Regions from separate parts of the Pantoea sp. UBA4549 genome, predicted to be linked through region 1. Evidence: predicted binding sites of a transcription regulator. Region 1 holds the regulator's gene; the other holds the start of a gene.
What was found. The regulator ArgR, encoded in region 1, controls arginine synthesis, uptake and breakdown. The targets are predictions, from matches to a motif close to ANTGAATAAAAATACANT.
Positions count from the first base shown of each region.

Region 1 (15,599 bases):
CTTTTCCGCCCATCTTCATTGAACTACTGGTTTCGCTGGCGCTGTTCTGGCTGGTGAAACGTGTGCTGACGCCGAGCGGGATCTACGATCTGGTGTGGCATCCGGCACTGTTTAACACGGCCCTCTATTGCTGTGTGTTTTATCTTGTATCCCGTCTATTCATCTGAGGTTTTAAGTGAAAGCGCTCATAAGAAAAATCGCGCGTTACGCGATTACGCTCCTGCTGGTTATCATCGCCATCGTGATTGTCTTCCGCGCCTGGGTCTTCTATACCGAATCCCCGTGGACACGCGATGCTAAATTCTCTGCGGATGTGGTGGCTATTGCACCTGATGTCACCGGTCTGATCACCGACGTACCGGTGCATGACAACCAGCTGGTGAAGAAGGGCGATACGCTGTTTATCGTCGATCGTCCGCGCTATCAGAAAGCGCTGGCGCAGGCGCAGGCAGACGTGGACTATTATCAGGCGCTGGTCAGTGAAAAACGCCGCGAGGCGGGACGCCGTAATCAGCTCGGTACCAGCGCAATGTCGCGTGAGGCGATTGAACAGGCCAACAGCGATCTGCAGACCAGTGAACACCAGCTGGCGAAATCGATCGCCACCCGCGATCTGGCGGTTATCGATCTTGACCGCACCACCATTAAAGCCCCCTCTGATGGCTGGGTGACCAACCTCAATGTGTATGAAGGTGAATTCATTACGCGCGGCTCTGTAGCGGTAGCGCTGGTACAGCAGCACTCCTTCTACGTCCTGGCTTATATGGAAGAGACCAAACTCAGCGGCGTGCGTCCGGGCTTTCGCGCTGAAGTCACCCCGCTGGGCAGTAATACCGTGTTACGCGGCACGGTGGACAGCGTGGCCGCCGGGGTGACCAATAGCAGCAGCAGCATTGACAACAAAGGCATGGCAACGGTGGATTCTAATCTGGAGTGGGTGCGTCTGGCGCAGCGCGTGCCGGTGCGTATCCGCCTTGATGCCCAGCCTGGCAACCGTTTCCCGGCAGGCACCACCGCGACCGTGACGATCACCGGTGAGCAGGACCGGCAGACCAATGTCTCGCCGCTGGCGCAGTTCTTCAATCGCCTGCGTGAGTTTGGTTAAGCGGGGGCGTGATGATTGAGTTTCTGCGTTTCCCGGTCAAGCTGACGTTTGCGCTGGTGGCCGCGCTGATGATTGGTTTTCACTTTCATCTGGAAACGCCGCGCTGGGCAGTCATGACCGCCGGGATTGTGGCTGGCGGTACCGCCTTTGCGGCAGGTGGCGATCCTTACTCCGGTGCGCTGCGCTATCGCGGCGTATTACGCATCATCGGTACCTTCATTGGCTGTATCGCTGCGCTGACCATCATGATCACCACCGTGCGTGCGCCGGTGGTGATGTTGCTGCTCTGCTGCATGTGGGCCGGCTTCTGCGTCTGGCTCTCCTCGCTAATCAAAGTCGAAAACTCCTACGCGCTTGGCCTGGCAGGTTATACCGCGCTGATTATCGTCGTCACCGCTGACGCGACCGGCGGGCTGACGCTGGCCCCCCAGTTCGCCGTAGAGCGCTGCAGCGAAATTGTGCTCGGGATCCTCTGCGCGATTCTGGCAGACATGCTGTTTTCACCCCGTTCAATTAAAAACGTTATTGATGCAGAAGTGGATGCGCTGCTGGTGGCGCACTACAAATTGCTGCAGCTCTGCGTTGCGCACGAAGATAAAGATGAGGTGGATAAAGCCTGGAGCGCGCTGGTGCGTCGTACTACCGCGCTGAACGGCATGCGCAGCCAGCTGATGATGGAGTCGTCGCGCTGGCAGAACAGCAGCCGCCGGCTGCAGATGCTCAATACCCTGTCGCTGACGCTGATTACGCAGGCAGCAGAGACGTTTCTTATTCAGAACTCCCGACCCGACTATATTCCGCCCCAGTTTCGGCTGTTGCTGGAGAAAGAGGCAAACAGCGCCGGCGAGGTTCATAAGCGCACGAAGGTATTACGCCGCGTTATCAGCGACAGCAGCAAAACGGTCCCGGTTACGCTGGCCAGCTGGACCGGGGCGGCAACTGAATATCTGCTGCTGATCAAAGGGATTAAATGCAACAGCCGTATCAGCGCGCGGGAAGAGAGTATCCTGCAGCGGGAGATCATCGTTCAGGCCCGATCGGCTGAAACTCACCATGCGATGATCAACGGTATTCGCACCTTTGTCGCCACCGCGCTGGGGGCCCTGTTCTGGCTCTATACCGGCTGGACCTCCGGCAGCGGCTGCATGGTCATGCTGGGGGTGATTACCGCACTGGCGATGCGCATGCCTAATCCGCTGATGATGGCCAAAGATTTCTTTTACGGTATGGCGTTCGCCGTGCCGCTCGGGTTGTTCTACTTCACCTGGGTCCTGCCTGCAACGCAGCAGAGTGCGCTGCTGCTCTGTATCGCCATCGGTCTGCTCGGCTTTGTCGGCGGTATCTTTGTGCAGCGGCGGCAGATTGGCACGCTGGGTGCGCTGATCGGCACCATCAATGTGCTGGTGCTGGATAACCCAATGAAGTTTGAATTCAACGTGTTTCTGGATAATGCGCTGGGACAGTGGATCGGCAGCTTTGTCGCCATGATGGTCATTTTGCTGATTCGCGATAAATCCAAAGCGCGTACCGGCCGCAAGCTGCTGAATCGCCTGATGTATGCCGCCGTTGCGGCGCTGACGACGAATCAGGCCCGGCGCCGGGAAAACCATCTGCCGGCGCTTTATCAGCAGCTTTTTCTGCTGCTGAATCTGTTTCCGGGCGATATCGACAAATACCGTATCGCCCTGACGCTGATCATTGGTCACCAGCGGCTGCGTAATGCAGAGGTGCCGGTCAATGCGGATCTCTCTGCTTATCACCGGCAGCTGCGACACACCGCCGATCGGGTTATTTCGGCCAGCAGCGATGATAAGCGGCGCGACGCGTTCAGAACGCTGTTGCAGGAGCTGGCCATCTATCAGGAAAAGCTGGCGCATTATGCTGCGCCAGACAGCGTCACTGAACCGGTCGCGCGCCTGACGCAGATGCTGGACAAATATCAGAACACCCTCATTCAGGTTTAAATCTGCCGCCGCCGCTCTGTGCGGCGGCAGGCATATGCCACGCTGACACAAATCGGCTGCGCGTTGCCATCTATACTTTCCTGACGGATGCATACTGACAGGAGAATATTGATGTCCGCTTCTTTGCAGCAACATGAACTCTTCAAAACCGGCTTCTTCGCTGCGGGTCAATGGCACTCTGCCTCCGCGACGTTTGACGTCACCAACCCGGCGACCGGCGACGTGATTGCCCGCGTTGCAAAAGCAGGTAAAGCGGAAACTGAACAGGCGATTACTGCCGCGCAGCGCGCTTTTCCCGGCTGGCGGGATAAAACGGCCAAAGAACGAGCCGGGATCCTGATGCGCTGGTATCAGCTGATCATGGATAACAAACGCTGGCTGGCAGAGCTGATGACCGCCGAGCAGGGCAAGCCGGTTAAAGAGGCGGAGGGCGAAGTGGAGTATGCCGCCAGCTTTATCCAGTGGTTTGCGGAAGAAGCCAAGCGCGCTAACGGTGAGATTATCCCGCCCGCCAAACCGGGTTCGCGTATTCTGGCCACGCGTGAACCGGTGGGCGTGGTCGCGGCCATTACTCCCTGGAATTTCCCGATGGCCATGCTGACCCGCAAGCTCGGACCGGCGCTGGCCGCGGGCTGCACCGGCATCATTAAACCGGCTAATAATACCCCGCTCAGCGCGTTTGCCCTGGTCGCGCTGGCACAGCAGGCTGGCGTGCCGGACGGTGTGCTCAACGCCGTGGCGGGTGATACGCAGGCGATCAGCGACGCTATTATGGCCTCGCGCGCAGTGCGCAAAATCTCGTTTACCGGTTCAACGGCAGTGGGTAAAACGCTGATGCGTAATGCGGCTGAGACAATGAAAAAGGTCTCTATGGAGCTGGGCGGCAATGCACCCTTTATCGTCTTTGAAGATGCAGATATTGATGCTGCCGTACAGGGCGCAATTGCCAATAAATTTCGTAATGCCGGTCAGGTCTGTGTCAGCGTGAATCGCTTTTATATTCATGAGCAAATTTACGATCGCTTTGTTACGCAGCTGGCAGAGGCCGTTAAGCAGCTAAAAGTCGGTAACGGTATGGACGATGGCGTAATTGTCGGGCCGCTGATCGCTGCCTCCGCGCTGGAAAAAGTTGAAGAGCATGTGCAGGACGCGGTGCGCAAAGGGGGCCGGATAGTAACCGGTGGCGAACGGCATGGGCTGGGAGGAAATTTCTGGCAGCCCACGGTGATCGCAGAGGCGCAGGAGAGCATGATGCTGGCGCAGGAGGAGACATTTGGTCCGGTCGCAGCCTGTTTCCGCTTTAACAGCGAAGAGGAGGTCATCGGGCGGGCAAATGATACCGAATATGGTCTGGCTGCCTACTTCTATACGCAGAATCTGCAGCGGGTGTTCCGCGTCTCTGCTGCACTGGAAGCGGGGATGATCGGGATCAATGAGTGTGCGGTCTCTACCGAGGTGGCACCGTTTGGCGGGATCAAAGAGTCAGGGCTGGGGCGTGAAGGCTCAGTGCTGGGTATCGAAGAGTATCTGGAAGTTAAAGCGCTGCATCTGGGCGGTCTCTCTTAGCAGGAGGATACAGGCATGCGAACCGAGCGTTTCGATTTTGATGAAATAGTCGATCAGGCCCATTTCTATAGTCAGTTTGGCGAGCGTTTTATGCTGGCAGACGCCGCTATTCGCGATCTGGACGATCTCTGGCGGGTGATTACCGGTAAACAGCTGCCGCTGCCGCTGGAGATCCTCTTCATTAATCTGGGGAGAGGGCAGAAACGCCGGTATAGCGCATTGATCCTGCTGTTTGATAAAGCAGAAGAGGAGCTGGAAGGCCAGCTCCGCTTTACAACTCAGTAATACAACCCAAAAAGGGCCCCGCAAAGCGGGGCCAAAGGGTTCGTCAGGGGTGACGAGGAATTACTTATAGAGTTCAGCTGTTACGTGATAGCTGTCACCGGTACGCGCTTCAATAACGCGGTAAGCGCTGGCACCCTGCGCATCAGCTTTCTGGGAAAGCTGCTCGCGATAATCCATCGGTGCACCGCCGGTACCGCTGATTGAAATGGTGCTGCCTACAGGCTGCAGATGTTGTGCTGATTCGCTGGTGACCAGTTGAGCCGCAGAGGCGCCAAAGGCAAACAGAGACAGCAGGCCAGCAGTTGCAAGAGTTGTTTTGATTTTCATGATATATCTCCTCGTTCGTATCAACAACCTGCAGCTACACCAGAGTAAGCGGGTCGTCGATGAGCATTGGCGTTCATAACGCCGGTTAACAGTTATTTATAGAGTTCAGCCGTAGCGTGATACGTATTGTCTTTATACGCCTCGATAACACGATATGCTTTTGCGCCCTGCGCATCGGCTTTAGCATTAAGCTGCTGATGGATATCCATCGGTGAGCCGCCTACGCCGCTGACGCTGATGGTGCCGGCTGCCTGCAGATTAGCTGCCTGATCGGCAGAAACAGAATCTGCTGCAGAAGCGCCAAATGACAGTGCAGAGAGAATGCTAAGGGTGGCGATAGTCGCTTTAATGTTCATGGTCTTTTCCTCGTCTGTGATTTTTATCTTTTTAGTTAGTGTGATTTGCGTCACGAAAAGAAGTATAGATCTAATCACGCAGGAAATTAATACTTCGCTAATAATGTTTCGTTGTTATCCTTTATCCTTATGATGCTTTTTTATAACGTTAAGTTATTAAAAGCGGGTGTTTTTTATTCACAGAGCCGCTTTTTTTCGTAAAAACAGTGATCTGCGTCAAATTAACTTTTCGTGCGAAAGTTTATGGTTGATGCCGCTACAGGCTGGCGAGTAAAGTAGTTTAAAGGGGTGAAATACTGCTTCTATGCAGCATAAAATATGGATAGGTATCGGAAAGGCCTAAAGGTCGGACCTATACAGGCCGGTTTGATAACGTTTTGCGATAAAGAAAAGAGGGGGCGGAGTACAGCAGCATCTAGCATCGCCAGACGGAGCCGGCAGCCAGGCTGCCGGCAGAGAGACGTTACAGCTCCTGTTCAAACAGCACCAGTACCGCGTCATAAAGCTGTTTAACGGTAAAAGCACGCGCAGGCGTAATGAAAATGGTGTCATCGCCGGCAATAGTGCCCAGAATCCCTTCCGCTTTGCCAAGTGAATCGAGCAGCCGTGCAATCAGCTGCGCGGCACCCGGGCTGGTATGGATCACCACCAGCGCCTCGTTGTAATCGATATCCAGTACCAGATTTTTAAGCGGGCTGGTCGCGGTAGGCACACCCAGTTCAGCGGGCAGACAGTAGACCATCTCCATTTTTGCGTTGCGCGTGCGCACCGCGCCAAACTTTGTCAGCATGCGTGAAACTTTTGACTGATTGATATTCTCAAAGCCATCTTCCTGCAGAGCCTGCACGATTTCGCCCTGAGAGCTGAATTTTTCTTCTTTAAGCAAGGCCTTAAATGCCTTGATAAGATCGTCTTGTTTTGAAGGATTACGCATAAGCTACCAATGAATGAGAGGCGCAGCAGGCAACAAGCCTGCAGCTGATAAATTATTATGCATTTAGATGAATTTTTATGCAATGCGTCAGCGGCGACTTTCGCGATACGTCCGCGCGGGCCGGGCATTCTAGCAGAAACTGGCTAAGCACCAAAATCGCGCGCTGACGCGCAAAGCAGAGGTTGCAAAGTTGTTATACTATTGACGTGGTAACAACCAGATCGACGATCAAAGCCGTATATCTCTGCTGGCTGCGATAAGATCATTCAGGCGCTTCTGAAACAGAGCGGTATCGGAAGCGGATAGTAACATGCTGCCTGTGCGCGGCGGCAATGTCGCTATCGCCTGAGATGTTGACTAAACTCGTAAGCTGATGGATTTCTGGCATATCTTTGCCCCATCTTAATAAGGAGTTCAGGATGAAAGTTGCCGTTCTCGGAGCCGCTGGCGGTATTGGCCAGGCGCTGGCTCTGCTGCTCAAAACGCAGTTACCCGCGGGTTCCGCCCTCTCTCTCTATGACATTGCACCGGTTACGCCTGGCGTAGCGGTCGATCTCAGCCATATCCCTACTGCTGTAACCGTTGAGGGTTTCAGCGGTGAAGATGCTACCCCTGCCTTAAAGGGGGCCGATGTGGTCCTGATTTCTGCCGGGGTAGCGCGTAAACCCGGCATGGATCGCGCCGATCTGTTTAACGTTAATGCGGGCATTGTCCGCAACCTGATTGCGCAGGTAGCCAGCACGGCACCAACCGCGCTGATTGGTGTGATCACGAATCCGGTTAATACCACGGTGGCAATCGCCGCAGAGGTGCTGAAAAAAGCCGGCGTTTACGATAAAAACCGGCTGTTTGGCGTCTCCACGCTGGATGTCATTCGCGCTAATACCTTTGTCGCTGCGCTCAAAGGTAAACAGCCAGATGAAGTCGACGTGCCGGTGGTGGGGGGCCACTCCGGCGTGACCATTCTGCCACTGCTGTCGCAGGTGCCAGGCGTCAGTTTCAGCGAGCAGGAGATTGCCGATCTTACCAGGCGAATTCAGAACGCCGGCACCGAAGTGGTGGAAGCAAAAGCGGGTGGCGGGTCGGCTACCCTCTCAATGGGACAGGCCGCCGCACGCTTTGGTCTGTCGCTGATCCGTGCGCTGCAGGGTGAAGCAAACGTGGTTGAATGCGCCTATGTCGAAGGCGACGGTGAATATGCGCGCTTCTTCTCTCAGCCGCTGCTGTTAGGGAAAAACGGGATTGCTGAACGCCGCCCGCTGGGCACGCTGAGTGAGTTTGAGCAGCAGGCGCTAAACGGTATGCTGGAGACGCTGAAAAAAGACATTGCGCAGGGTGAAGAGTTTGTGAAGCAGTAAATGCTTTGACGCAGTGCGAAACGCCCGGCGTCTGCCGGGCGTTTTTGTTACAGTCCGCCAGACCTGAAGGTCTGGGTGGCCGCCGTGCCATTGCCGGCAGGCGTTTTGCGTCCCAGCGTTTCCATACGCACCTGGAAAGGCGGGAAGGGCATTTCAATGTTATGTTCTGCAAAGCCCCGCAGGATCAGCTGATGCAGCTCATGTCGCAGCGGCATACGATGTCCCATCTCTGCCGCATGCACGCGCAGCTCAAACAGCTGAATACCCTGCTGCAGATCCACCAGGTAGACTTCCGGCGGCGGCATATCCAGCACGTAGGTGCAGCGCTCAGCCGCCTGTTTCAGTATGGTCGTGGCTTCTTCACTGTTGACGCGCGCCGGTGCCGGGATGGTCAGCACCACACGCGTAACGGAATCGGACAACGACCAGTTCACAAACTGCTCGGTGATAAACGCTTTATTGGGCACGATAATCTCTTTCCGGTCCCAGTCGGTAATGGTCGTGGCACGGGTGTTAATACGCGTAATGCTGCCGGTGAGATCGCGGATGGTTACGGTATCGCCAATACGAATTGGTTTTTCAAACAGGATAATCAGGCCAGAGATAAAGTTGGCAAAAATTTCCTGCAGGCCAAATCCCAGTCCCAGACCCAGTGCAGCCACCAGCCACTGCAGCTTTGACCACTCCACGCCAATCATCGAGAAGCCAATCAGGCCGCCCATCAGCATCAGCGCATATTTGGTCAGCGTTGTAATGGCGTAGCCGGTACCGGGAGCCAGGCTGAGATGCTGCAGCAGCGCCAGCTCCAGCAGCGCCGGCATATTGCGGACCAGCTGCGTGGTGATAATCAGCACCAGAATAGCGATGAGCACCGCACCCAGCGTGATAGGCTGCACGCTCTCAACACCCTGAACGGTGGTACTGGCATCCCAGAGCGGAATGTTATCGAGAAAACTAAACGCAGAGTGGATTTCCGACCAGAGCAGGATCACCGATACCAGCGCAATCAGCGTCAGGATGGAACGCACCAGTCGCAGCGACTGCGCACTGATGGCATCAAGGTCGATCACCGGCTCATCAATTTCAATCGTGTCAGTATTGGTCGCGCTCTGCTGCTCTTTTTCCTCTTCACTGCGTGCGCGGTTGGCCAGCATATCGGCACGACGCTGGCGGGCACGATCAAACGCAATGCGCCGGCGCTGAATCAGCATCCAGCGGCGAATAATATGATAAATCACCAGCAGGAAGAACCAGATACAGACTGAGGTTTCCAGACGTGCCAGCAGCGCCTGGGCGGTTGCCAGATAGCCAATGCAGGAGGCGAAGGCGGCCACCAGCGGGATGGCGATCATCAGGTTCCACAGGACGCGGTTAACAAAATTGTCACCGTTGCCTTCTTTATCAAGATACAGCGGAATGCCGGCGCGCTTCAGGCTGACAGTAACAATGCTTAGCGCGCCGCAGATCAGAACAAAGCAGAGCCGGCCCAGCGTCGCGGAAAACTGCGGATCTTCCAGATTGCCAAAGGCGATCAGCAGCATAATCAGCGGTACAATCAGCCCCACGGTCAGCGAATAGTAGCGCATGGCGCGCGCCACCCGCGTCTGCGGCCAGCGAAAGTGCACGACAAACAGGCCGTCGTGACGGGCAAAAGCGGCGCTGATCATAAACGCCCACAGCAGCGGCAGCGTGGCGGTGATGCCATCGCCTATTGCCACGGCGAACGGGTAGGGCCACGCATGCTGCAGGCCATAGCCCAGTGCCGCCCAGAGCACCGGCAACGGCAGCGCCACCAGAATGGACCAGAATACCGTACGCAGCGTCAGGCTAAAGCGATCCTGTGTCACTTTGCCCACGCGGCTGGCAGCACGCGCCATAAACGCGTTGTAGTGACGGCGTGAGCTGATGCTGAAACCCACCAGCAGCACCGCGCCCATAATCGGCAGCACCGTTTCGCGACTGGTAAACATCATGGCCAGCGCTTTACCCATCTGGCCCAGCGTATCCAGCGACAGCAGACGGGTGAGTGCGCTCGCAACTTCCAGTGGATATTTCAGGCCAACCGGACTGACATCCGCTGTCCAGAAGAGGTAACGATGCGTCGCTTCTTTGACTTCGCTGAGCGCATCCTGCAGCTGCGTGTTTGATACCCTGAGTTTGGTGATCTCCAGAATCAGCGTATCGCAGCCGGAGATCAGCGAATTAAGCAGTTCACGCTGCGTGCGCAGCTGCGCGTCCAGAATCCGGTTCTGCTCACTGGTGTAAGGCGTGCCATCATCCTGCTTCTCTTTACGTAAAGCCTGCTGACGCTCCAGCAGTGACTCATAGTGCAGCCGCTGCACCCGCAGCTCGCCCATTTCGCTATCGATCTGCTGCGCTTTTGGCATATCGGGCAGACGGGCCACCTGCGCGCGCAGGGCTTCACCCAGCAAATTAGAGGCGCCCAGCCACTGTGACTGCTCGCGCAGCGTACTCAGCGCCTGGCGCACCTGCAGCGTCTGATTAGTCGCCAGACGCTGCTGAGAGGCGACCAGATCCATACGCTGCGCCTGCTGATTCAGATCTGCAGAGAGCTGACGATTGATACGCAGCTGCTCGCTAATGGCAGGCGGCAGATCGCCGCTGTTTTCCGCCAGCTGTTCCGTACGCTCCAGCGCCAGTTCCGCCTCACGCTGACGCTGGTTATTCAGCTGGCTGCGCAGCGCCTGCAGATAGTTATCGAGCTGCGTGGCTTTCCGCTGATGCACTTCTGCCCGCATGCGGGCCAGCTCCTGACGGTTATTGGCAGAGAGCTGCGCCAGTTCCAGCTCATCCACCCGGGCTTTACTCGCTGCGCTTTCCGCCTGGCGGGCGTAAATCTGCGCCTGGGCAAGGGGTGACGCTGACACGGTGTTGGAAACCCCCTGCGCGCGGCGCTCATTTTCAGTCATGGCACGGCGCGCATCGGTCTGCTGCTGCGGCAGCTGCGCCAGTGAGTCGCTGATTTCACGCGCGCGGTCCTGCTCCTGCTGCGCCTGCCGTCCCTCTTCCAGCAGCTGGCTGCTGACCTGGAGTATCTCCTGATCCAGTTCCGCATTGCTCATATTGCTGCGTACGGGTTTGCTGGTCTCATTCAGCGCGGCGATCTGCTGGCGCAGTTCGCGTGCCAGCCGGGGAAAATCGTCGATCACCTGCTGATACTGTTTCGCCCGCTCCAGTGAATCGCTGCGTTCAGAGAGAAAATTGATGGCCGCTTCCAGCGCCTGCACCTGTTCAGTTTGCGCAGGACTGTTTTTAGCGGATTTCGCCTCATCCAGTTCCTGCTGCAGCTGCGTGGTGGAGGGAAGGGAGGCGGCATAGAGAGGGCTGCTGAGCGCGAGGCTCAGCAGCAGGACAAGAAAGGCGCGCACGGGAGCAGGTCTCTGATTAGTGAGTCAGCGGGGCGCTGTCGCCAGACTGCGGCAGTGCAATAGCCAGCGGCTGGCCGAGACGGGTTTTGCTTTCCGCCTCCAGGCTTTCCGCCAGTTTTACCCGGTCAGGCGCAAACAGGTTGATCACGGTTGAGCCAAGTTTGAAACGGCCCATCTCCTGACCTTTTAGCAGCACGACCGCACCATCATGTTCAGCAGACGGATAGCGCCAGCGTTTGATCACGCCTTCACGCGGCGGCGTTACGGTCCCTGCCCAGACAGTTTCAATACTGCCGACGATAGTGGCGCCCACCAGAATCTGTACCATCGGGCCGTGATCGGTATCAAATACGCAGATAACGCGTTCATTACGGGCAAACAGATTAGGGATATTGCGCGCCGTGAGCGGGTTAACGGAGTACAGATCGCCCGGCACGTAGATCATTTCACGCAGGATACCGTTACAGGGCATATGCACCCGGTGGTAGTCGCGCGGAGCAAGATAAGTGGTGACAAACTCACCATCAATAAATTTCTCTGCCAGCGCGTCGTTGCCTGCCAGCAGCGCCTGCAGCGTATAGTAGTGTCCTTTCGCCTGAAAAATCTGATCGCCGGTGATACGGCCCAGCTGGCTGATCGCGCCATCACACGGCAGCGCCAGCAGCGAAGCGTCGGGATCGACAGGGCGGGCACCCTCTTTCAGCGGGCGGACAAAGAAGTCGTTGAATGTGCGATAGCTGCCGGTATGCGGCTTACTGGCTTCCGCCATATCAACTTTATAGAACCAGACGAAAGCATCAATGACCGCTTTGGTCAGCCAGCCACCGCGGCGACTGGCGCCCCAGCCGGCGAGTTCGGTCAGCGCCTTCTTGGGCAGAATATGATTCAGGCCGAGTTTAAAACGATCAAACACCGTTGCCTCCTGGCTTAATACCTGTGGTTTACGTAAAAAAGGGGGGCGGATTGTAGCAGCGCCCCGGTGAGTTAGCGACTATGTCGTTTTACCGATCAATCTTCATCGGCAGAAAAGTTTTTACGCGTTTTTACCTGCGCCATACTCTCCAGAATACGGTGGTAATTATCAAAGCGCGATGCGTTAATCAGGCCATTTTCTACCGCTTCGCGGATTGCGCAGCCGGGATCGGTATCGTGCTTGCAGTCGCGGAACTTACAGCTGCCGAGAAATTCACGAAATTCCACAAACCCGCGGGTAACCTGTTCCGGCTCAAGATGCCACAGGCCAAACTCACGCACGCCGGGCGAGTCAATCACATCGCCGCCGTGCGGGCAGTGATAAAGACGGGAGGCGGTCGTGGTGTGCTGTCCCAGGCCGGACACATCTGAGACATCATTGGTCAAAATCTCGCTGCCGGCGACGTCCAGCCCCAGCAGCCGGTTCAGCAGGCTCGACTTACCCACGCCTGACTGGCCGGCAAAAATACTGACGCGCCCGGTCAGTGCCGCTTCCAGATCTTTCAGACCATCCTGTGCGTAGCTGGAGACCATCAGCACGCGATAGCCAATATGGCGATAGATATCCATCTGTTCATCAACAAACGCGCGCGCGTCACTATCCAGCAGATCGATCTTATTGAGGACCAGTAATGGCTCAATACCCAGCGTTTCGCTGGCGACCAGATAACGGTCGATAATATTTAAAGAGAGCTCCGGCAGAATAGCTGACACGATCATGATCTGATCGATATTGGCCGCGATAGGCTTTACGCCGTCGTAAAAATCTGGCCGGGTCAGCACGGTTTTACGCTCGTGTACCGCTTCAACGATCCCTTTACCGCCATTTTCGTTCGCTGCGCGCCACACCACGCGATCGCCGGTAACCAGCGAGCGGATAGTGCGGCGGATATTACAGCGATGCACTTCACCCGCCTGGTCTTCGACATCTGCGTGCATGCCAAAGCGGCTGATCACCACACCCTCAGACGCATCGCCAAACAGGCTGTCATCAGGCTCCGGTTTTTCACTCCGTTGCTGCAGACGACGCTGATGGTTTGCGCTTACGCGACGTTGTTGACCCTTCGACAGTTTATTTTTGCTCACGCATCCTCTCACGCTTTCGCCAGGCTTCGCCCCGCTGGGCAAAACGTCTATGATACACCTTAACGCGGTCGAATGACGACACTGGTAACGGATGGAAAATAGATGACAGCTGGAAACGAAAATAACCTGATCTGGATCGACCTTGAAATGACCGGACTCGATCCGGTACGCGATCGCATTATTGAGATCGCGACTATCGTCACGGACGCAAACTTAAACATTCTTGCAGAGGGGCCGGTGCTGGCGGTGCATCAGTCTGATGAGCAGCTGGCCCTGATGGATGAGTGGAATGTGCGTACTCATACCGGCAGCGGTCTGGTAGAGCGGGTCAAAGCGAGTCAGCATAACGATCGCGCGGCTGAGCAGGCCACGCTGGCGTTTCTTCAGCAGTGGGTACCTGCTAATACCTCACCTATTTGCGGCAACAGCATCGGCCAGGATCGCCGCTTTCTGTTTAATTATATGCCGGAGCTGGAAGCTTACTTCCATTACCGCTATCTGGATGTCAGCACCCTGAAAGAGCTGGCGCGGCGCTGGAAGCCACAGATTCTGCCAGGCTTTAAAAAAGCGGGTACACACCAGGCGCTGGATGATATTCGCGAGTCGATTGCGGAACTGGCGTACTATCGCGAGCACTTTTTACAGCTGTAACGGCCTGAAATGCGCAGTAAAGCATCATTTTGTCGATTAAATCAGCAAACGCGCTGAAAGCGCAAAATTTTGCGATAAGAGGCTTGCGGCAAAAACGAATTCTCGTATAATGCGCACCCCGTACCGATGAAGAATTTCGTGTGGTGCGCAGCAGTAAAGTATCAGCGTTTATCCCCAGCGTGCAGGTTGCGCCGGTTCAGATAATCGCAATAATGATGCGGGAATAGCTCAGTTGGTAGAGCACGACCTTGCCAAGGTCGGGGTCGCGAGTTCGAGTCTCGTTTCCCGCTCCAGATTTAAAGATGTAGTCAGATACCAATATCAGATGTTTTGCTTTGCCGCGTAGCAGCAGGGTGAATATCAACGATAATGCGGGAATAGCTCAGTTGGTAGAGCACGACCTTGCCAAGGTCGGGGTCGCGAGTTCGAGTCTCGTTTCCCGCTCCAGAATCTGTTTTGTAGTAACCTCTTTGCGGGAATAGCTCAGTTGGTAGAGCACGACCTTGCCAAGGTCGGGGTCGCGAGTTCGAGTCTCGTTTCCCGCTCCAGTTTTCTTATTCACGATTGTTTCCTGCCTGCGGGCGCTATCAGACATTAAGCACTGCGTTTGTTCCTTTTGCAGCCTGCGTTGTTCTGATCATTACACACGCTGTGTCAGCGTCGATATTGCCGATGGTTTGCTGCATACCGCTGCAAGTTATCCACAATTTGCCCGCGCCTGAAAGGCGGCGTTATACCCACTATGCAAAACCCTTTTGAACAGAGTTATCCACAAGCTCTGGCTCGACCCCTGCGCGTTATCTGGTGAATATAAGTTTACAAATGCTGTATAAGTGTTTGTTTAACATAGCTAAATTAGTATTTCATTATGTTAATGAGCGCTATAGACCACAGGCGCCCCCACGTCACTGTTTTTATGAAAAAATCTTATGCACAGCGTGTGGACAAACCTGTGTGCAGCAGGAGCGCTCAATCATGCATCACGCGTCAGGCCCTTTTCCACGGCGCGTACTAAACGCAGCGTTTTCGCAGGCTGTACCTCAATAACCTCCGCTGCGCGCTTCTGCTGCTGCTGATCCAGTGCCCAGTCAATATGCTCATCCAGCAACGGATGCTCGCCACGCCGCTGTTGCAGCGCTGCTACGCATTCGGCTGACCAGGGCGCATTACCCAGCGCCACGGCAATATTGCGCAGCCAGCGCAGATGACCAATTCGCCGAATTGCTGAACCTTCCGTTACGCGAAGAAAGCGCGCCTCATCCCAGCCAAACAGCGCCGTCAGCTCTGGTGCATGCAGCACCGCACGCGGTGAAAAGTCCGCTTCATCCGTCAGCTGACTGTAGCGATTCCAGGGACAGATCAGCTGACAGTCATCACAGCCATAAATACGGTTGCCGATCAGCGGACGAAACGCTTCAGGGATCGCACCTTCCAGCTCAATGGTGAGATAAGAGATACAGCGCCGCGCATCCACGACATAAGGTTCCACAATGGCACCGGTCGGACAGATTGTCAGGCAGGCGACGCAGCGGCCACACTGCTCCTCCTGGGGAACATCAACCGGCAGCGGCAGATCGATCAACAGTTCCCCGAGGAAAAACCATGA
Region 1 is NZ_DGLH01000018.1:200,068-215,666, reverse strand. Features, by position in the region: gene aaeX (p-hydroxybenzoic acid efflux pump operon protein AaeX) at 1-167, shown strand, start outside; gene aaeA (p-hydroxybenzoic acid efflux pump subunit AaeA) at 176-1,105, shown strand; gene aaeB (p-hydroxybenzoic acid efflux pump subunit AaeB) at 1,117-3,069, shown strand; gene B3041_RS16745 (NAD-dependent succinate-semialdehyde dehydrogenase) at 3,181-4,635, shown strand; gene B3041_RS16740 (barstar family protein) at 4,651-4,920, shown strand; gene yhcN (peroxide/acid stress response protein YhcN) at 4,981-5,247, opposite strand; gene yhcN (peroxide/acid stress response protein YhcN) at 5,340-5,603, opposite strand; gene argR (transcriptional regulator ArgR) at 6,067-6,537, opposite strand; gene mdh (malate dehydrogenase) at 6,957-7,895, shown strand; gene mscM (miniconductance mechanosensitive channel MscM) at 7,943-11,284, opposite strand; gene asd (archaetidylserine decarboxylase) at 11,301-12,197, opposite strand; gene rsgA (small ribosomal subunit biogenesis GTPase RsgA) at 12,293-13,342, opposite strand; gene orn (oligoribonuclease) at 13,445-13,993, shown strand; tRNA gene B3041_RS16695 (tRNA-Gly) at 14,211-14,286, shown strand; tRNA gene B3041_RS16690 (tRNA-Gly) at 14,365-14,440, shown strand; tRNA gene B3041_RS16685 (tRNA-Gly) at 14,466-14,541, shown strand; gene queG (tRNA epoxyqueuosine(34) reductase QueG) at 14,967-15,599, opposite strand, start outside.

Region 2 (15,599 bases), on a different contig from region 1:
ATCCCCGACTTCGCCAGCGGAATACCATCGATTAACACCAGCGTATGGCGCGCTTCCGCACCGCGGATATAGATGTAACTGGTCTGGCCCGGCCCGCCGTTTTGCGCAATATCCACACCCGGCAGGCGCCGCATGACATCTGTCAGCGATTTAGCCTGCCAGCGATCAATATCTTCCCGCGTGATCACCTCACCCGGTGCCAGCACGCTGCTGACCGGCTGCTGAAAGCGGTTAGCGGTGACAAGCTGCGTGTTATCATTTTGCCGGGCATAGCCAGAGGGCGCCCAGAGCGACAGCGCTGTTGCACTCAGGGCGAACAGCGATGCAGACGTTATTTTCATTGTTGTAGCATCCAAAAGATCGGGCCGGATGCCGCAGGCCTGAGATCGATAGCACGCGATGATCTCAGCGTTTGCGACGATACACCGGCAGGTCTTCGGGCTGAGAATCATAAATGGTGAAGACTTCCCGTCCGTCAGGACAGTGTCTGCCTGGGCGATCACCATGACATTCTTTTACCGCTGCGCGTCAGCTCCAGATTTGCACTGGATTCCCTTTTAACTCAATGAGGCCGGCGGCCGCAGTCTACGGTTAAGCCCGCTGCCGATCCACCCCTCCCGCTTTCTGACATTCGGTTGGGCTGGACATCAGCAGTTGAATGCCTACAATCGCCCGGCAAGCAGGCTTATTACCAGGATTGAAGATGACACCCGAACAGCTCCCGATTGACCAGTATGATGCGCAACTCGCTGAAAAAGTCAGCCGTTTAGAGGCGATGATGACCCCTTTCACCGCGCCTGACGTGGAGGTGTTCCGATCGCCGGTCAGTCACTACCGTATGCGCGCCGAGTTTCGCATCTGGCACGACGGTGACGACCTCTATCACATCATCTTCGACCAGGGGACCAAACAGCGCATTCGCGTGGACAGCTTCCCGGCCGCCAGCGAACTGATTAACCAGATGATGCCTGAAATGATGGCAGCGATACGCGATAATCAGGTGCTGCGCTTCAAGCTATTCCAGATCGATTATCTCTCCACGATGAGCAACCAGATAGTGATCTCGCTGCTCTATCATCGCAAGCTGGGAGAAGAGTGGCATGCCGCCGCCAGCACACTGCGTGACCAGCTGCGCGCCAAAGGATTTGACGTGCAGCTGATTGGACGCGCCACCAAAACCAAAATTTGTCTGGATCGCGACTACGTGGATGAGCGCCTGCCGGTGGAGGGCAAAGAGATGATTTACCGCCAGGTGGAAAACAGCTTTACCCAGCCTAATGCTGCCATGAACATTCAGATGCTGGAGTGGGCGCTGGATGTTACGCAGCAGTCGCGGGGCGATCTGCTGGAGCTTTACTGCGGCAACGGCAACTTTTCGCTGGCGCTGGCGCGTAATTTCCGTCGCGTGCTGGCAACGGAGATTGCCAAACCTTCGGTGGCGTCGGCCCAGTACAATATCGCCGTGAACCAGATCGATAACGTGCAGATTATTCGTATGGCGGCAGAGGAATTTACACAAGCCATGAACGGCGTGCGCACCTTTAACCGGCTGGAAGGCATCGATCTCAGCAGCTATCAGTGCGAGACCATTTTTGTCGATCCGCCACGCAGCGGGCTGGATGATGAAACGGTAAAAATGGTGCAGGCGTATCCGCGCATTCTGTATATCTCCTGTAATCCGCAGACGCTGTGCGACAATCTGGCTGTACTGTCAGGCACGCATCAGATTGAGCGGCTGGCGCTGTTCGATCAGTTCCCCTATACCCACCATATGGAATGCGGCGTGGTGCTGACGCGTAAAGCATAAAAAAAGGGAACCCGCGGGTTCCCTTTTTATTACTGCCGGCTTCTGGCGCGACGGAAACGCGTGCCAATCCAGAACACCAGCGCCACCATCAGAATGACAGGAATGAAGTTTGAGCCGATATCCGGATATTCTGCGCGCACCATGGCGCTGTAAACCAGGATGCCCAGCAGGAAAAATGCCGCGGCCAGTGACGGCATGCCGTCAGGCATATTGCGATTAAGATAACGCTGATGCAGGCACCATGCTGACAGCCCAAGCGCTATCAGCGGAAAAATGGAAAACGGCACAAAGGTACTGAACAGCGCCGAAAAGGAGCCATTGATTGCTAAACCAGTGATAAAAGCCAGTAATAACGTTCCTTTATCACGAGGATGCTGCTCAATCATTTCATTATCCTTATCACGTTACTTTTCAGGGATTTCCAGGGTTACCGCCAGCCGTTCTTGTTCCCGGCGATACCAGTAGTAGGCGCCTTTGGCGATCATACGCAGCTGCAGTACCAGCCGCTCTTCCAGCTTACGCCGCTGGTCAGGATCCACATCCAGCGCTTCAGCACCGGCGCTAAAAACAATGGTCACCATTGCTTCAGCCTGCGCTTCGGTAAAGCTGCGCGGCATGCGGCTTTCCAGCTCCAGATAGTCAGCCAGTTCTGCAATAAAATGCTGAATCTCACGGGCAACAGCGGCGCGGAAGGCGGCAGACGTGCCGGAGCGTTCACGCAGCAGAAGCCGAAACGCATTCGGGTTGTTGCCGATGAACTCCATAAAGGTTGCCACCGACGTTTTAATGATGCTGCCACCTTTCGCGATACGCTGACGCGCCTGGCGCATCAGCTGGCGCAGCATCAGCCCGCTCTCATCAACCATGGTCAGTCCAAGCTCATCCACATCACGGAAGTGACGATAGAATGAGGTAGGGGCAATGCCGGCTTCACGTGCCACTTCGCGTAAACTCAGGCTGGCAAAACTCCTTTCTGCACTAAGCTGACTGAATGCAGCTTCAATCAGCGAACGTCTTGTACGTTCTTTTTGTTGCGCCCGAACGCCCATTTTTGCGGCCTTGTGAGTAATCAGGCGCTCACTATAACAAACTTTTCAGCGTACAGCCGGGCAAACTTTGTCACCGCCTGTTAACCTCACTGATTGTCAAACTTCTGCATTTTTCACTGTTAGAATTCAGATGTGCGCGGCGAGATGTTAGAATCTCGTTGTAAAAATGTATAGAAGAATAGGACGTACTGGTATGCAAAAGTCTTACGATTACGATGCCATTGTGATTGGCTCCGGTCCGGGCGGCGAAGGTGCGGCGATGGGGCTGGTCAAGCAGGGAGCGCGCATCGCAGTGATCGAACGCTACCACAACATTGGCGGCGGTTGTACACACTGGGGAACCATTCCCTCCAAAGCGCTGCGTCATGCTGTCAGCCGCATCATTGAATTTAATCAGAACCCGCTCTACAGCGATCACACCCGTCTTCTCCGCTCTTCGTTCGCTGACATACTCAATCACACCGAGAACGTTATCAGCCAGCAGACTGCCATGCGCCAGGGTTTTTATGAGCGCAACCGCTGCGAACTCTATCAGGGCGACGCGCACTTTGTGGATGCCAACACGATAGAGGTGGAGCAGCCTGATGGCACTCGCGAGCAGCTGACGGCAGAAAAATTTGTCATTGCCTGCGGCTCACGTCCCTACCATCCGGCCGACGTCGACTTTACGCATCCGCGCATTTACGATTCCGACTCCATTCTGAACCTGCATCATGAACCGGGTCATGTGATTATCTATGGTGCCGGCGTCATTGGTTGTGAATACGCCTCTATCTTCCGGGGTCTTAACGTCAAGGTCGATCTCATTAACACCCGCGATCGTCTGCTGGCGTTTCTCGATCAGGAGATGTCCGACTCTCTCTCTTACCACTTCTGGAACAGCGGCGTGGTGATCCGTCACAACGAGGAATTTGAGAAGATCGAAGGCGTCAGTGATGGCGTGATTATGCATCTGAAGTCAGGCAAAAAAGTGAAAGCGGATTGTCTGCTGTATGCCAATGGCCGGACCGGGAATACCGACTCGCTTTCGCTGGAGAACGTGGGTCTGGAAGCGGATGGACGCGGCCTGCTGAAAGTTAACAGCATGTATCAGACCGCACAGCCGCACATTTATGCCGTGGGCGATGTGATTGGCTATCCGAGTCTGGCTTCCGCCGCTTACGATCAGGGACGCATTGCCGCTCAGGCGATCATCAAAGGTGAAGCGAGTGCGCATCTGATCGAAGATATCCCGACCGGTATCTATACCATCCCTGAAATCAGTTCAGTCGGAAAAACAGAGCAGCAGCTGACCGCGATGAAAGTGCCTTATGAAGTAGGCCGTGCGCAGTTTAAGCATCTGGCACGCGCGCAGATTGTTGGCATGCACGTCGGCAGCCTGAAAATCCTGTTTCACCGCGAGACAAAAGAGATTCTGGGGATCCACTGCTTTGGTGAGCGCGCGGCGGAGATTATTCACATCGGCCAGGCCATTATGGAGCAGAAAAACGGCGGTAACACGATTGAGTACTTCGTGAATACCACCTTTAACTACCCCACCATGGCTGAAGCCTATCGTGTAGCCGCGCTGAACGGATTAAACCGCCTGTTTTAACGCGGCGTCAAAATGGCCCTGCATATGGGTTTTGATTGCTTCTGCCAGCTGCTCATAGCGGCTGCGCAGAGGCGAACCCGGCCGGTAAACCAGCGCGATAGTGCGCTGCGGCACCGGTTTATAACAGGGCAGATAGCAGACGCCGTCGCGCACGCGCTCTTTAGGCACCGCCAGCGAAGGCAGTAGCGTAATGCCGCTGCCGGCCGCCACCATATTACGCAGCGTTTCCAGACTGGTGGCGCGGAAATGGGTATCTTCATCAGCGCCCGCCTCAAAGCAGAAGCCCATCGCCTGATCGCGCAGGCAGTGACCATCTTCCAGCATCAGCAGTTTTTCACCCGCCAGATCGGACATCGGGACGCGATCGCGATCGTGCCATGGGTGATCCTGGTAGACCGCCAGCTTCATGGGCTCATCAAACAGCGGCACTTCAATAAAGGCTTCACTCTCTTTAACCAGCGCCAGAATAGCGCAGTCGAGTTTCCCGCTGTCGAGCTGTGCCAGCAGTTGCTGAGTCTGTGCTTCATGCAGATACATCTCCAGCTTTGGGAAAGTCTGATGCAGCATAGGAATAATATTGGGCAGCAGATAGGGGCCGGTCGTGGGGATCAGCCCGATATGCAGCGGTCCGGACATCGCTTCACCCTGCTGGCTGGCCATCTCTTTCAGGACCTTAACCTCACGCAGTACGGTTCGCGCCTGATCAACCAGCAGCAATCCTGCCTGGGTGAACAATACTTTACGGCTGGTACGTTCCAGCAGCATGACGCCCAGTTCATCTTCCAGCTTACGGATCTGCCCGCTCAGGGTCGGCTGACTGACATGACAGGCATCAGCGGCGCGGCGAAAATGGCGGTGTTCCGCAAGTGAAACCAGATACTCGAGATCGCGAATGTTCATTAATATCCTCCAAACCACGATAGCCCGTGGCGATAGATAGAATAGCAACGAACGATTGGCCCTATCAAGACATGCACGGGAATAATAGCGCTCACTGATTTAAGCCCATGCATTTGTAGAGAAATTTATTTATTTCCTGAACGTGTGCCGGGCCTGAACGCTTTTATAAAAACGCTTTTTATGCAGCAAATCTGTTTTGCTGAACCCAATCACTGTGCTGGCGGGGAGTGCCGGTACGCTGATGATGTGCCTATAAAAATATGCAATTCCGAAGCCAGAGGTTGGCGGGCTTTTTTATAAAGCCCGCTTTTTTTATGGCGCATCAAACCAGCGGCAGCGGCCGGAATTAGCTATTGCAGGCGCGCCTGTGCTTCACGGATTGCCAGGGCGACCTGCTGCGGTGCAACACCGCCGCGCGCGTTACGCTTGTCGAGGCAGGACTGCAGTGAAAGCACCGGATAGACATCCTCTTCAATAACGTCACTGAACTGTTTCAGCTGTGCCAGGCTCAGTGCCTCCAGCGCCACGCCATGCTGGATAGCCGCGACCACCGCCTCTCCCACAATATGGTGCGCCTCGCGGAACGGCACGCCTTTCGCAACCAGATAGTCTGCCAGCTCGGTGGCATTGGCGTAGCCCTGCTCAGCGGCTTCCTGACAACGCGGACGTTTAACCTGAATGCCGTCCAGAACCAGCACTGACATATGCAGACAGTCGAGCCAGGTATCCAGCGCGTCAAACAGCCCCTCTTTATCTTCCTGCATATCTTTGTTGTAGGCCAGCGGCAGGCCTTTTAGCGTCATCATCATGCCGGTCAGTGCGCCCTGTACACGGCCGCATTTACCGCGGATCAGCTCCAGCGCATCAGGGTTTTTCTTTTGCGGCATCAGCGATGAGCCTGACGTCACTTTATCGGACAGCTCGACGAAACCCGCCTCGCCCGTATTAAAGAAAATCAGGTCTTCCGCAAAGCGCGACAGGTGCACCATGCCGATTGACGCATCAGAGAGCAGTTCCAGCACGTGATCGCGATCGGATACGGTATCCAGGCTGTTACGCGTTGCCGACGCAAAACCGAGCCAGCCCGCCAGCTGCTCGCGGTCAATCTCATAAGCGGTACCGGCCAGCGCTCCGCAGCCCAGCGGGCTGACATCCAGCCGCTTCAGCGTATCCTGCAGACGGCTCTCGTCACGCGCCAGCATTTCGGTATACGCCAGACACCAGTGGGCAAACGTCACCGGCTGCGCGCGCTGCAGATGCGTATAGCCCGGCATGACGGCATCCTGATTTGCTTCTGCCGTTGTCACCAGCGCACGCTGCAGCTGACGCGTGGCATCCAGCAGCAGGGCAACCTGCTCTTTACACCAGAGCTTCAGATCGGTGGCAACCTGGTCGTTACGGCTGCGCCCGGTATGCAGCTTTTTACCCAGCGCGCCGACCTTATCGATCAGTTTGCCCTCGACCCAGCTGTGAATATCTTCTGCATCGCTTTCAAGGATCTGCGACGGATTAGCACGTACGTCCGCCAGCAGTTCGTTCAGCGCTGCTTCAAGCTGCTGCTGTTCCGCCTGGGTTAAAACGTTTACGGTCACCAGCGCTTTTGACCACGCCACAGAGCCGGTGATGTCCTGCTCCGCCAGGCGATAATCAAAACGCAGTGAATCATTAAACTGTTTAAACCGCTGATCTGCTGCCTGCGAAAACCGTCCGCCCCAAAGTGCCATCTGCTTGCTCCTGAAATCGTGTTGAAAAAGGCGGCCTGAGCCGCCCTTGCATAACTGCTGCTGCGTGCTTACTTCTTCTGCTCGTTCAGCGCACGAATGCGTGAAGAGAGGGAGAACAGGCGAATAAAGCCGCCCGCGTGACGATGGTCATACACTTCATCTTCACCAAAGGTAGCGAACTCTTCTGAGTAGAGGCTGTTAGCAGATTTTTTCTGAATCGCTGTTGCCTGACCTTTGTAGAGCTGCAGAACCACTTCGCCGTTAACCTCTTCCGCCAGCGATGCTGCCGCTGCCTGAATAGACTGGCGCAGCGGTGCGAACCAGCGACCATCATAAACCACGTAAGACATCTCCTGGCCCAGCTGCTCACGCCATTTGAAGCTGTCGCGATCCAGCACCAGCTGCTCAACCGCACGCAGTGCGTTCACCATGATAGTACCGCCGGGGGTTTCATAGCAGCCGCGTGATTTAATGCCGACCAGACGGTTTTCCACGATATCGATCCGGCCAACGCCATGTTTTGCACCCAGTACATTCAGTTTTTCCAGGCACTGGAACGGGCTCAGCTGTTCGCCGTTCACGGCAACCACACAGCCTTTTTCAACGGTCACGGTGACATTTTCCGGCTGGTCTGGCGCATCAAGCGGATCCACGGTCCATACCCAGCAATCTTTATTCGGTGCGTTCCACGGGCTTTCCAGCACGCCACCTTCGGTGGAGATGTGCCATGCGTTCTCATCACGGCTGTAGATCTTCTCCAGCGACGCGGTCGTCGGGATATTGCGCTCTTTCAGATAGTCGAGCAGCGCCTCACGCGAACGCAGATCCCACTCGCGCCATGGCGCAACAACTTTAAGCTGCGGTGCCAGCGCGGTATAGGTAGTTTCGAAACGCACCTGGTCGTTGCCTTTGCCGGTTGCGCCGTGGCACAGCGCGTCAGCACCCACTTTCAGCGCCAGTTCAACCTGCGCTTTAGCAATGATAGGACGCGCCATGGACGTGCCCAGCAGGTAGGTGCCTTCATACAGAGCACCGGTTTGCAGCACCGGATAGACGTAATCGCTGATAAACTCTTCACGCAGATCCACTACGTGACATTCAGATGCGCCCGACTGCAGCGCTTTTTTCTCAACGCCTTCCAGATCGGCCGGGTCCTGACCAATATTGGCAACAAACGCCACCACTTCACAGCCGCCGTAGTTCTCTTTCAGCCATGGAATGATGGCTGACGTATCGAGGCCGCCTGAGTAGGCCAGAACGATTTTTTTAATGTTTTGCGTGCTCATGTCTTAATCCTTGATTATGCGAGAATCCGGGTGCCAATCGACACGCCGTTGAAAAGGGTTGGCAGCTGCTCAGCATGACGCCAGCTGGCGATATCGACCGGACGGCCCAGCGTGCGTGCGGCATCCAGTGCGGCGTTGACTTTAACAATCATGCCGTCGGTAATAATGCCCTGCGCAATCAGCTGTTCCGCTTTTGCTGCGGTCATTTCAGCAATGCGCTGGCCTTTACCGTCGAGAATGCCGCTGACATCGGAAAGCAGCACCAGATCGGCGCCGATGGTCGCTGCCAGCGCGGTGGCTGCCTGATCAGCATTCACATTCATCAGCGCCCCGCCGGCGGTAATGCCAATCGAACTGATAACCGGCATATAGCCTGCATTCAGCAGCGTGTTCAGCAGCGCAGGGTTGCCCGGCGTGGCCTGTCCGACATGCCCCAGCGCTTCGTCAAACTGCGCGACGTTGACCAGTCCGGCATCGCCCAGGCACAGCCCGACGGCGTTAATACCGTAACGGGTCGCCCACGCCAGCAGCGTTTTGTTCGCTGTACCCGCCAGCGCGCCGGTAATGATGTCAATCTGATCGGCAGGCGTCACGCGCAGGCCATCTTTCTTTTGCACCGGCAGCGCGAGCTTTTTCATCAGCTCGTCAACCAGACAGCCGCCGCCGTGCACAATCACCAGCGGACGCTGATGTTCATTACGGTACGCCAGCAGCGCATCAAACAGCCGGGCCAGTGCTTCTTCGCTATCCAGCAGTACGCCACCCAGTTTAATGATCAGTGGATTGCTCATGGTTACGTTATCCGTCCGTTAAATCAGAGAGAGCGTTTCAGGGAAACCGAAACGAATATTGAGACACTGAATCGCCTGTGATGACGCGCCTTTTAACAGGTTATCTTCTGCCGCGACCACAATCAGATGTTCGTCCTGCACGGCAAAACCGATATCGCAGAATGGCAGACCCACTACCGCTTTCAGCGCCGGGACACCGTTGTCATAGAGACGCACCAGCGGCTTGTCATGATAGGCCGCATAAAAGGCGTCGGTCACATCCTGCTGCGTAATGCCCGCTTTCAGACGGCAGGTAATGGTTGCCAGAATACCGCGGGGAAAATTACCCAGATGCGGCGTAAAAATAACCGGCGCGCCAAGGTGGGCAACAATTTCCGGATGATGACGATGGTTAAACAGGCCATACGGCTGCAGGCTCACTTCGCAAAAGCTGGTCGCGACGCTGGCTTTACGCCCGGCTCCGCTGACGCCGCTGGTGGCGTTGATAACCGGCCACTGTGCGTCATTCAGCAGATCCGCTTTAAGCAGCGGTTTCAGCGCCAGCTGTGCCGCCGTGGGATAACATCCAGGCACTGCCACCAGCTGCGCTTCTTTAATGCGCTCGTGATTCCACTCAGCCAGACCATATACTGCGTTATCCAGCCACGCCTGATGCTGATGACTGAAGCCGTAGTAACGGGTGTAAAACGCCTCATCATTGACCCGGAATGCGCCTGACAGATCGAAGACCACACAGCCTGCTTTCAGAAATTCAGGCGCCAGATCGTGGCTGACTTCATGCGCCGTCGCAAGGAACACCACATCGACTTTCTCTGCCCACGCTGCCGGATCGCTCAGCGGCTGCAGCGGCAAATCAACGATGCCTTTCAGCTGCGGATGGAGATCGGAGAGCAATTTTCCGGCATCCGGGCTTTGCGCTGAAACCGCTAAAGCGGTTATGTTCATATGCGGATGGCGATTCAGGTAAGTGGCAAGCTCTACGCCAGCATAACCACTGGCACCAACGATCAGCGTATTCAACATCAGGCTGTATACCTTTTTACAGTCAACGTATCGGGTCGCGGCCGTGCCCCGTTGCCCACGATGCCGTTTGCACTTTTTCAGTTCACATGCAGACGACGTTAATGTATTTTTATTCACTATTAGTGCATGAATATTGATACATCCTAACCTAAGGACCGTCAACAGTGAAGTCAAAAATTCCACCTTTTATCGAACTCTACCGCCAGTTGATCGCCTCACCATCAATCAGCGCAACCGACAGCGCGCTTGACCAGAGCAACGAAAGTTTAATCAATTTGCTGGCGGGCTGGTTCCGCGATCTGGGCTTCAGCGTTGAAGTTCAGCCGGTACCGGGTACGCGCCATAAGTTCAACCTGCTGGCACGCAGCGGTGAAGGCGCAGGCGGACTGCTGCTGGCGGGCCATACTGACACCGTGCCCTTTGATGACGGGCGCTGGACGCGCGACCCCTTTGTGCTGACTGAACATGACAATAAACTTTACGGACTGGGCACGGCAGACATGAAAGGCTTCTTCGCCTTTATTCTCGATGCGCTGCGCGATGTTGACGTCACTACGCTCAAAAAACCGCTCTATGTGCTGGCGACCGCCGATGAAGAGACCACCATGGCGGGTGCAAAATATTTCGCTGAGTCTGCACAGCTGCGCCCCGACTGCGCCATTATCGGTGAGCCGACCTCGCTCAAACCCGTGCGCGCCCACAAAGGCCATCTATCACACGCTATCCGCATTGAGGGTCAGTCAGGCCACTCCAGCGATCCGGCGCGCGGCGTGAATGCGATTGAGCTGATGCATGCATCCATTACAGAACTGATGAAGCTGCGTCATACCCTGAAAGAGCGCTATCACCACGATGGCTTTGCCATTCCTTATCCGACCATGAACTTTGGTCATATTCATGGCGGTGACGCGGCTAACCGCATCTGCGCCTGCTGCGAACTGCATATGGATATCCGGCCGCTGCCGGGTCTGAGCCTGAACGATCTGGACGGCTTACTGAATGAAGCGCTGGCCCCGGTGAGCGCCCGCTGGCCCGGCCGTCTGACCGTAAGCGAACTGCATCCGCCTATCCCGGGCTATGAATGTCCGGCTGACCATGAGCTGGTCACGGTGGTGGAAAAACTGCTGGGTGTGCCGACGGAAGTGGTTAACTACTGCACCGAAGCGCCGTTTATTCAGCAGCTCTGTCCGACGCTGGTGCTGGGGCCGGGTTCAATTGAACAGGCGCATCAGCCAGATGAATTTATCGATACCGCATTTATTAAGCCCACTCATGCGCTGATAACGCAGGTTGTGCAGCATTTTTGTCACTGATAGATAATCTGCGGGGCATTTCACTGTTTAATCAGCAAAATGCCCCGTCATTATCTGGCGTTTGCTGATAAGAATAACTTATCTCTCTTCTTCCCCGATAAAACTTATCACTTTCCGCACGTTAGCCGCCTGTTTTCGCCAGTTCAGGCTAATTGACGGAGTTCACAAATCGTGGCTAGATAAAAGATGATGTTATACCCGCTGGTTGGGTCCAGGGGGGTTAAAAGACGATAAGGGTGTCAGGGTCAAATGAACGAACAATATTCCGCAATGCGAAGTAATGTCAGTATGCTCGGCAAACTGCTCGGGGATACGATAAAGGATGCACTGGGAGAGAACATTCTCGATCGGGTGGAAACCATCCGCAAACTCTCTAAGTCATCCCGTGCAGGAAATGACTCTCATCGCAGGGAGCTGCTGTCAACGCTGCAGAACCTTTCTAATGATGAGCTGTTGCCGGTGGCCCGCGCCTTTAGTCAGTTTCTTAACCTTACCAACGTGGCTGAACAGTATCAGACCATTTCACGCAGCGGCGATGGCGCTAACCATCCGGAGCTGCTGAAAAAAACGTTTGAACGTCTGAAGCAGCAGGGCGATCTCAGCGAAATGGCTATTCGTCAGGCGATTGAAGAGCTGTCGCTGGAGCTGGTGCTGACCGCCCATCCCACTGAAATTACCCGCCGCACCCTGATCCACAAGCTCGGTGAAGTCAACAGCTGCCTTGAGCAGCTCGATCATGCCGATATCACCGACTATGAGCGCAATCAGGTGATGCGTCGCCTGCGCCAGCTGGTGGCGCAGGCATGGCATACGGATGAGATCCGCAAATACCGTCCGACCCCGGTTGATGAAGCGAAATGGGGCTTCGCCGTCGTAGAAAACAGCCTGTGGGAAGGGGTCCCCGCGTTTCTGCGTGAACTGAATGAACAGGTCGAAGAGACGTTTGGCATTCAGCTGCCGGTGGATTTTGTGCCGATTAAATTCACCTCCTGGATGGGTGGCGATCGCGACGGCAACCCCAACGTGACGGCCCCCATCACCCGCCACGTTATGCAGCTGAGCCGCTGGAAAGCAGCCGATCTCTTCCTGCGCGACGTGGGTGTGCTGATCTCTGAGCTGTCGATGTCGGAGTGCAGCGACGAGGTACGCGTGCTGTGCGGCGATCCGGAGGCAATTGAACCTTACCGTATGATCCTGAAACGCATGCGCAGCCAGCTGATGAACACGCAGGCGTATCTGGAGCAGCGTCTGAAAGGCGAACGCCTGCCGCGGCCTGCCGATCTGCTGGTCTCCAATGAGCAGCTCTGGCAGCCGCTGTTTGCTATTTATCAGTCGCTGCAGCAGTGCGGCATGAGCATTATCGCCAATGGTCAGCTGCTGGACACGCTGCGCCGGGTGAAGTGCTTTGGCGTGCCGCTGGTGCGTATTGATCTCCGCCAGGAGAGTACCCGTCATACCGAAGCGCTGGCTGAAGTCACGCGCTATCTGGGTCTTGGCGACTATGAAAGCTGGTCAGAAGCGGACAAACAGGCGTTTCTGATCCGCGAACTGAATTCCAAACGCCCGCTGCTGCCGCGCCAGTGGGAGCCCGGCGACAACACGCGTGAAGTGCTGGAAACCTGTAAAGTTGCCGCCGAGGCGCCGCAGGGTTCAATCGCGGCCTACGTGATCTCTATGGCTAAGACCCCTTCTGACGTGCTGGCAGTGCATCTGCTGCTGAAAGAGGCGGGTATCCCCTATGCCATGCCGGTCGCACCGCTGTTTGAAACGCTGGATGACCTGAACAACGCCAACGATGTGATGACACAGCTGCTGAACATCGACTGGTATCGCGGCTTTATCAACGGCAAACAGATGGTGATGATTGGCTATTCCGACTCGGCAAAAGACGCCGGCGTAATGGCCGCCAGCTGGGCGCAATATCAGGCGCAGGACGCGCTGATCAAGACCTGTGAAAAAGCGGGTATTACTCTGACGCTGTTCCACGGTCGCGGCGGCTCCATCGGTCGCGGCGGCGCGCCCGCGCACGCGGCCCTGCTTTCTCAGCCGCCGGGTAGCCTTAAAGGCGGCCTGCGCGTGACCGAACAGGGCGAGATGATCCGCTTCAAATATGGTTTACCGGAAGTCACCATCGCCAGCCTGTCGCTCTATACCGGGGCCATTCTGGAAGCGAACCTGATGCCGCCGCCGGAGCCTGCACAGGAATGGCAGGAGATCATGAACGGGCTTTCTGCACACTCCTGCGCCATGTATCGTGGCTATGTACGGGAAAATCCTGACTTTGTCCCCTACTTCCGTTCTGCCACGCCGGAGCAGGAGCTGGGCAAACTGCCGCTGGGTTCGCGCCCGGCTAAACGTCGTCCGACCGGGGGCGTTGAATCCCTGCGCGCCATTCCGTGGATCTTCGCCTGGACGCAAAATCGTCTGATGCTGCCAGCCTGGCTCGGCGCCGGTGCAGCGCTGCAGAAAGCGATGGATGAAGGGCACCAGGATCAGCTGGAAACGATGTGCCGCGACTGGCCATTCTTCTCTACCCGCCTGGGGATGCTGGAGATGGTTTTCTCCAAGGCTGACCTGTGGCTGGCAGAATATTACGATCAGCGCCTGGTCGACAAAGCACTCTGGCCGCTGGGTAAACAGCTGCGCGATCAGCTGGAAGCTGACATTAAAGCGGTGCTGACCATCGCAAATGATGCGCATCTGATGGCGGATCAGCCGTGGATCGCCGAATCAATCGCGCTGCGCAACGTGTATACCGATCCCCTGAACGTATTGCAGGCAGAGCTGCTGCAGCGCGCCCGCGCACAGGAAGCGCGCGGTGACGAACCGGATGCACGGGTTGAGCAGGCGCTGATGGTAACCATCGCCGGCGTGGCCGCCGGCATGCGCAACACCGGTTAGCCGGGACAAAAAAGGAGCCTCAGGCTCCTTTTTTAATCCTCGTTGCTGCGGGATGAATCAAAGCAGCTGGGCCAGGCGATTCAGATCCGACTGCAGCGCGCCAGCGGTCACGTCGCGTCCTGCACCGGGACCGCGGATCACCAGCGGATTATCACGATACCAGCGGCTTTCAATAGCAAAAACGTTATCGCACGGCAGCAGCGCCGCCAGCGGATGTTCAGCCCGCACCGCTTCTACGCCAACGCGGGCTTTGCCGCTGGCATCGAAGCGCGCCACATAGCGCAGCACCAGGCCCAGCTCCTGCGCCGCTTCATAGCGCTGCAGCATCTGATTATTCAGCTCGTCGGCGTTTTCAAAAAAGTGATCAACCGATTCTGCTTCGCAGTCGGCTGGTACCAGCGACTCTACCCGCACCTGATCCGGTTCAATATCATAGCCCGCCTCACGCGCCAGGATCACCAGCTTGCGCTTCACATCCTGTCCGGAGAGATCAACGCGCGGATCGGGTTCCGTCAGCCCCTGCTGCCACGCCTGATCCACCAGCTCGCTAAAGGGAACGCTGCCGTCAAACTGCAAAAACAGCCATGACAGCGTGCCGGAGAATATGCCGCTGATAGAGAGTATCGTGTCACCGCTTTCACGCAGATCGCGTACCGTATGGTTAACCGGCAGACCGGCACCCACCGTTGCGTTATAAAGCCAGTGACGCCCGGTTTTAGCGAATGCATCGCGGATCTGACGCCAGCTCTGGCTGTCTGATGCGCCGGCCACTTTATTCGCACTGATCACGTGAAAACCGTGGCTGGCAAAATCGAGATACTGCTGCGCCAGCGGTGCACTGGCGGTCACGTCAAGCACCACCAGGTCATCAAACGGATGCGCGCACATCCACAGGAACAGCGACTCCTCATCCAGCGTCTGCGCTTCATCATCGAAAAAGGCCAGCGTGCGGCTGGCATCCAGCCCTTCGTAGCTCAGCAGGCTGCGGCGGCTGTCAGCCACGCCGGCCAGCACAAACTCAAAGCCGGTGCGGGCGGAGAGGGTCTCCTGCTCGCGGGCAAACAGCTCCAGCCAGCGCGCGCCGATATTGCCCTTTCCAAACAGCATCAGGCCAATGCGCTTTTCTGCGCGAAACAGCGACTGATGTAATCCCTGAATCAGATGTGCAGTCGGCCCTGTGCGCAGCACCGCGACCAGGCTGATATGCTCTT
Region 2 is NZ_DGLH01000011.1:95,343-110,941, reverse strand. Features, by position in the region: gene btuB (TonB-dependent vitamin B12 receptor BtuB) at 1-341, opposite strand, end outside; cobalamin riboswitch at 411-590, opposite strand; gene trmA (tRNA (uridine(54)-C5)-methyltransferase TrmA) at 704-1,807, shown strand; gene B3041_RS11825 (YijD family membrane protein) at 1,837-2,193, opposite strand; gene fabR (HTH-type transcriptional repressor FabR) at 2,212-2,856, opposite strand; gene sthA (Si-specific NAD(P)(+) transhydrogenase) at 3,050-4,450, shown strand; gene oxyR (DNA-binding transcriptional regulator OxyR) at 4,433-5,350, opposite strand; gene argH (argininosuccinate lyase) at 5,701-7,074, opposite strand; gene B3041_RS11800 (argininosuccinate synthase) at 7,143-8,360, opposite strand; gene argB (acetylglutamate kinase) at 8,375-9,151, opposite strand; gene argC (N-acetyl-gamma-glutamyl-phosphate reductase) at 9,170-10,174, opposite strand; gene argE (acetylornithine deacetylase) at 10,339-11,487, shown strand; gene ppc (phosphoenolpyruvate carboxylase) at 11,737-14,388, shown strand; gene B3041_RS11775 (bifunctional aspartate kinase/homoserine dehydrogenase II) at 14,446-15,599, opposite strand, start outside.
Region 2: a site for ArgR is predicted at 10,275-10,292, ahead of argC (N-acetyl-gamma-glutamyl-phosphate reductase). Genes of this name have one in related genera too.